Funiculus sociatus GB2-C1: one gene and its partner. Each later gene encodes a partner of the first gene's protein in a complex. Links are inferred from orthologs where the notes say so. Each region holds a gene or a part of one and is shown in the gene's direction. Other genes may lie near its edges.

Evidence for each region. Proteins that work in one complex are often made in the same cells at the same time.
Region 2: the proteins of carA (region 1) and carB are in contact, whole or in part, in a solved structure (PDB 1KEE), measured with the Escherichia coli proteins. The link is inferred for Funiculus sociatus GB2-C1 from one-to-one orthologs.

The regions. Positions count from the first base shown.
Region 1 is NZ_JAMPKJ010000019.1:63,500-66,414, forward strand. The notes cover bases 49-2,867. They hold carA (glutamine-hydrolyzing carbamoyl-phosphate synthase small subunit), read left to right. Parts: upstream 49-794; coding sequence 795-1,940; downstream 1,941-2,867. Other genes in these bases: NDI42_RS11465 (ATP-binding protein), read left to right, coding at 49-447; NDI42_RS11475 (STAS domain-containing protein), read left to right, coding at 2,013-2,381; NDI42_RS11480 (Mini-ribonuclease 3), read left to right, coding at 2,557-2,867. Outside these bases: more of NDI42_RS11465, read left to right, coding at 1-48; more of NDI42_RS11480, read left to right, coding at 2,868-2,915. UniProt on the Escherichia coli protein: Small subunit of the glutamine-dependent carbamoyl phosphate synthetase (CPSase).
Region 2 is NZ_JAMPKJ010000030.1:58,040-61,901, reverse strand. The notes cover bases 26-3,791. They hold carB (carbamoyl-phosphate synthase large subunit), read left to right. Parts: upstream 26-345; coding sequence 346-3,591; downstream 3,592-3,791. UniProt on the Escherichia coli protein: Large subunit of the glutamine-dependent carbamoyl phosphate synthetase (CPSase).

The DNA.
Region 1 (2,915 bases):
TTATCACGAATTCAAGAGCGTCAACAAGTCTTTAACGTCGATTTACCGCCTGACATTCTGCCAATTATGTCAAGTCCAGATAGTTTGGGGCGGCTTTTAGCGGAACTCCTTAACAATGCCTGCAAATACACCCCATCTAATGGGGAAATTCGCTTTAGCATCAAACAGGATATCGATTTATATAACCCGGAACCTACTGCATCAACAACCAGCTTTGAGGTCAGCAATCAAGCAGAGATTCCAACTGCTGAAATACCCCATATTTTTGATAAATTTTATCGAGTTCCCAATGCAGACCCTTGTAAACAAGGTGGAACTGGATTAGGCTTAACCTTGGTGAAAAAGTTGGTTGAGCAATTGGGGGGAGAAATTAGAGTAGAAAGTGGTGAAGGTTGGACGAGCTTTACTATTTTATTAGGAAATATAGCAGTCATAAATGATTCGTGAAGGTGAGATACCGGACTTGTTAAAGTCGGGTATCTGAAGGGCTGGCTCACAATGCCGAGGATTACTATATAGCCGAGTAAAGAGCAATCCGATAATCTTCTCTATTCAATAGACTGATTCAAAAAGAAACTGGGAGATGAGAACTAATGAGGTCAAGTTTGTCAATCTCAGGGCTGAAGCTTATTCGTGAGATGCGATCGCCTTCCTCGAAACTTGGTCATCTCGCTACCAGATAACAGCAGATGAACGTAGATGCGATCGCATCCTAATACACACTTCTACCCTAGCTGGGTGTGAGATGATAACTTACCACTAGCAACTAACAACCAAAAACTCAGCATTACCTTATGCGTCCTTCTTCTGCTCAAAGTGCCTTGCTCGTACTTGCTGATGGCACGTCCTACAAAGGTTGGTCTTTTGGTGCTTCAGGAACAGCCATTGGCGAAGTGGTGTTTAACACTGGTATAACTGGCTACCAGGAAGTTTTGACTGACCCCAGCTACTGCGGTCAGATAGTTACATTCACCTATCCAGAATTAGGCAACACTGGTGTCAACCTGGAAGATGAAGAATCGAATCGTCCTCAAGTCAGAGGCGCGATCGCGCGTAACATCTCCTCACGTCCCAGCAACTGGCGATCTACCCAATCCTTGCCCGACTACCTGAAACAACACAACATTCCCGGCATTTATGGCATCGATACGCGATCGCTCACCCGCAGACTGCGCTCTGCTGGGGCCATGAACGGCGCTATTTCCACCGAAATCCTCGATCCTGCCGAATTGCTGAAAAAAGTACAAGAAGCTCCCAGCATGGCAGGATTAAATCTAGTTCAGGAAGTCAGCACACAAACCGTCTACGAATGGTCTGCTCCCACCGAGTCGAGTTGGGAATTCAGTCCCGGCGTTGAGTCAAACGACGGCGAACCCCTCACCGTTGTCGCCATTGATTTTGGCATCAAACGCAACATCCTGCGGCGTTTAGCTGCTTACGGTTGCCGCGTCATCGTTGTACCAGCCAATACACCGCCGGAAGAAATTCTCAAACACAACCCGGATGGGATTTTTCTCTCCAATGGCCCAGGCGATCCAGCAGCCGTCACCGAAGGCATCGAAACCACCAAAGCCTTGCTAGAAAGCCAGAAACCCGTCTTTGGCATCTGCATGGGACACCAAATTCTCGGTCTTTCAATGGGTGCTGACACCTTCAAGCTCAAATTTGGTCATCGCGGCTTAAATCAACCAGCAGGTTTAAAACAGCGGGTGGAGATTACCAGCCAGAATCACGGCTTTGCCATTGATGCAGATTCCTTAAGCTCAGATGTGGAAATAACCCATCTGAACCTGAACGATCGCACTGTAGCTGGTTTACGGCACAAATCCCTGCCCTTCTTCTCCGTACAGTACCACCCAGAAGCCAGCCCCGGCCCCCACGATGCCGACTATCTGTTTGAGCAGTTTGTTGAGCAAATGCGATCGCATCGCCAAAATTAATCAATAGCAATTAGCAGCTGTGTGTTCTATAATGGAGCCTCGACTAAGGACAATCCAAGGTAGGAGGGTGTTATTCCTGAGCCACTAACCCTAACCGTAAGCTTAAGAGGCACTCGCGAAGTTAGGGACAATTACCAGCTATACCGCCTCACGGGTTTGTTAGATGCTTTCTCGGAACCCACGTTCCGGAAGGTGGTCAGCAAGTATATTGAGGAAGGTCCCAGCCACGTTATTCTGGATCTTTCTAACATCGACTTTGTAGACAGCTCTGGCTTAGGCGCTTTAGTGCAGCTGGTGAAAAAGGCTCAAAGCGTTGATGGTTCTTTGCAAATTGTCACCAATGCTCGCGTGACTCAAACCGTTAAACTGGTTCGCTTAGAACAGTTTCTCTCGTTGCAGCCTTCAGTTGAAGCAGCATTGGAGAAGATCAAGCAGCCTTGAGCTGAATGATAAATCGATAGGTGGGGCGGGGCTGACAACCCGCCCTTACCAATTTCTAGCACTGGCATCACTGGGATTTTCAGTGCAAAGCTAAAATTTAGAGGGCAAGGTGACTCAGGAGGAGGAAGGGCGTTTAGATAACCTGGCGACTAACTCGCCACTGGGCAAAACCGAAATGTGGTTTAACCCAAGATGGGCTGTAGATCGAAAAGCTCAAATCCAACAGCTTTCTCCAGCGTCTTTAGCTTATTTGGGGGACGCGGTGTATGAACTATATATCCGCAGCCTTTATCTGCTGCCGCCAAAGCGATCGCAAGCCTACCACGACATGGTAGTAGGGCAGGTGAGAGCAGAAAGTCAGGCAAAAGCACTACAAGAACTCCAACCGCACCTTACCGACACAGAATTAGAAATTTTGCGGCGCGGGCGCAATGCCGCAGGACGACGCAAACGCCTCGATCCAGAAATTTATCAACAAGCTACCAGCTTAGAGACGTTGATGGGCTATCTTTACCTGACAGATCCCCAACGCTT
Region 2 (3,862 bases), on another replicon or contig:
TAGAGGAGAACCTATGGCAGAGACGAGATACTTTATCTCTCTCTGTCATTTTCGTTATTGATGCACAGGGAAATACGATCTAAAACTATAAATTTATTGATTGGATTTGTCAACGCTGCTTAACAAAAAAAATCCACTTTTGCCAGAAACAACCTGTGCTATACGCACCAGTTACTCTCATTCCTAGGCGGTCGCCTGGGAATGAGAGTAACAAAAGTAAGCTCCCACTCCATAAGTCATAAGTCATCAAATCTTGGAAAAATAGACCCAATAACCCGCCAGGAATAGGATGAAACCCCGTAGAATGATCAGGACTTGACAACGGTTACGCTAGGACTAACAAATATGCCCCGTCGCAATGATATTCATAAAATTTTGCTACTAGGCTCCGGGCCAATTGTCATTGGACAAGGCTGCGAGTTTGATTATTCAGGGACTCAGGCCTGTAAAGCGCTTCGGGAAGAAGGATATGAAGTGGTGTTGATCAATTCCAACCCAGCTTCGATTATGACCGACCCGGAAACTGCTGACCGCACCTACATTGAACCGATGACACCAGACGTGGTGGAGAAGGTGATAGAAAAAGAGCGACCTGATGCTTTATTGCCAACGATGGGGGGTCAGACTGCTCTAAATTTAGCCGTGGCGCTGGCGAAGAATGGAGTATTGGACAAGTACGGTGTTGAGTTAATCGGAGCCAAATTACCAGCTATTGAGAAAGCTGAAGACCGCCTGCTATTTAAAGAAGCGATGGCACGAATTGGGGTGCCAGTTTGTCCGTCGGGAATTGCTAGTACACTAGAAGAAGCGAAAGCGATCGCTCGCGAAATCGGCTCCTACCCCTTAATTATCCGTCCCGCTTTCACCCTCGGCGGCACGGGCGGCGGTATTTCTTACAACCAAGAAGAATTTGAAGAAATGGCACAGGGAGGTATAGATGCTTCTCCTATGTCACAAATTCTGGTGGAAAAGTCGCTTCTGGGTTGGAAAGAGTACGAACTGGAAGTAATGCGCGATTTGGCAGATAACGTAGTGATTATCTGCTCAATCGAGAACCTTGACCCGATGGGTATTCACACCGGGGACTCAATTACCGTTGCGCCAGCGCAAACCTTGACAGACAAGGAATACCAGCGGCTTCGGGATGCCTCAATTAAGATTATCCGTGAGATTGGGGTAGAGACGGGCGGCTCAAATATTCAATTTGCCATAAATCCACTTACAGGCGAATTGATTGTAATTGAGATGAACCCGCGAGTTTCCCGCAGTTCCGCGCTTGCATCTAAGGCGACGGGATTCCCGATTGCTAAAATGGCGGCGAAGTTGGCGGTGGGTTACTCCTTAGATGAAATTCCCAACGATATCACTAAGAAAACACCAGCCTCGTTTGAGCCGACAATTGACTATGTGGTGACGAAGATTCCCCGATTTGCATTTGAGAAATTTCCCGGTTCTCAAGCGGTGCTGACAACGCAGATGAAATCGGTGGGAGAAGTGATGGCGATGGGACGGACGTTCTGCGAGTCGTTCCAAAAAGCTTTGCGTGGTTTGGAGACAGGACGCGCCGGATGGGGATGCGATAAGAAGGAGAAGTTACCTTCATTAGAGCAAATTCGGGCTGGTTTGCGGACACCGAACCCAGAACGGATTTTTACAGTGCGTCATGCCTTTTTGATGGGGATGACAGGGGAAGAGATTTATGAACTCACCGGAATCGATTTGTGGTTTCTGGATAAGATGCAGGAACTGTTGGAAACCGAGAAGTTCCTGAAGCGGAGTCAGCTCAAAGACCTGAAGAAGGAACAAATGTGGGATATTAAGCGGCAGGGATTTAGCGATCGCCAAATCGCCTATGCTACTAAAACCACAGAGGATGAAGTCCGCGATTATCGGAAATCGTTGGGTATCGTGCCTGTTTACAAGACAGTGGATACTTGTGCGGCTGAGTTTGAGGCGTTAACTCCATACTACTACTCGACCTACGAGGAAGAATCGGAGGTGTTGCCTTCTAATAAGCGCAAAGTGATGATTTTAGGCGGTGGCCCGAACCGCATTGGACAGGGGATTGAGTTTGACTACTGTTGTTGTCATGCGGCTTATGCCTTATCCAAAGAAGGGTTTGAGACAATTATGGTCAACTCGAACCCAGAGACAGTTTCCACAGATTATGACACAAGCGATCGCTTGTATTTTGAGCCGCTGACCAAAGAAGATGTACTCAACATCATCGAGGCGGAACAGCCAGAAGGAATTATTGTCCAGTTTGGCGGTCAAACACCGTTGAAATTGGCTTTACCTTTACAGGAATATCTGCAATCCCACCCCGAAATAACAGCTAAAATTTGGGGAACCTCGCCAGATTCGATTGACACTGCTGAAGACCGAGAGCGATTTGAAAAAATCCTGCGGGAACTCGATATCAAGCAGCCAGCAAACGGTCTGGCTCGGAGTTACGAAGATTCTCTAGCTGTCGCCAAGCGTATTGGCTACCCGGTTGTGGTACGTCCTTCTTATGTATTGGGAGGGCGGGCGATGGAAATCGTCTACTCCGATGAGGACTTACAGCGCTACATGATTTATGCGGTTTTAGTAGAGCCGGAGCATCCCATTTTAATCGACAAATTCTTAGAGAATGCGATTGAAGTGGATGTGGATGCGATCGCAGACCACACTGGCAAAGTAGTAATCGGCGGTATCATGGAGCATATTGAACAAGCAGGAATTCACTCCGGAGATTCTGCCTGCTCGTTGCCGTATACTTCCCTCTCCGAACCAGTGCTGGAGACAATTCGCAGATGGACGGTTGAACTAGCCAAATCCCTGAAAGTCATCGGATTGATGAATATCCAGTTTGCTGTTCAAGGCGAACAAGTTTACATCCTCGAAGCCAACCCCAGAGCCTCGCGTACCGTGCCTTATGTCTCGAAAGCCACCGGAGTTCCCTTAGCTGGCTTAGCATCCCGAATTATGGCAGGTGCGACGCTGGAATCTCTGAAATTTACCGAGGAAGTGATGCCAAGTCACATTGCGGTCAAAGAGGCGGTATTGCCTTTTGAGAAATTCGCTGGCACAGATACGATTCTCGGCCCTGAGATGCGCTCTACTGGCGAAGTGATGGGAATTGGTGCCGACTTCGGGACAGCCTTTGCTAAGGCAGAATTGGCAGCAGGACAGCGTTTACCTTTATCTGGGACGGTGTTCGTGTCGATGAACAACCGCGATAAAGCGGCGGTTGTGTCTGTGGTGAAAAACCTGATGGAATTAGGTTTCCAGATAATGGCAACCGAAGGCACCAGGAAAGTATTGCGAGAGAATGGGTTAGATGTTGAACTGGTGCTGAAATTGCATGAGGGTCGTCCTCACGTGCTAGATGCAATTAAAAATAGCAAGATTCAGCTAATTATCACTACGCCTTCTGGAGAAGAGGCGCAGACAGATGGTCGGCTGATTCGCCGGAGCGCTCTAACTTACAAAATCCCGATGATCACAACTATTGCTGGTGCCAAAGCAACAGCGGCGGCGATTCGTTCATTGCAGTCTCAACCCTTGCAGGTGAAGTCATTGCAAGAATATATCGGTAGCCACAAATAAACCCGACAAAAGCCCGTTTCTAGCCTCTCTTCCCTGGAAACGAGGGAAGGGAGGCTACCGCCTCTATTTCACATTTGTGCAAGATATTACTTGCAACCAACAACTAACGACCAACATCTGACAAAAAACGATTAAACGATTAATTGATATTGCAATTTGAATGGGTGACAGCTTATTTCTTTCTATTTGATTTTAAGGAAATCATCGAGATCACCCCTCTATCCTGAAGTAGGTATTTTTAATTACTCCTTTGATAATAAAATGTTACATA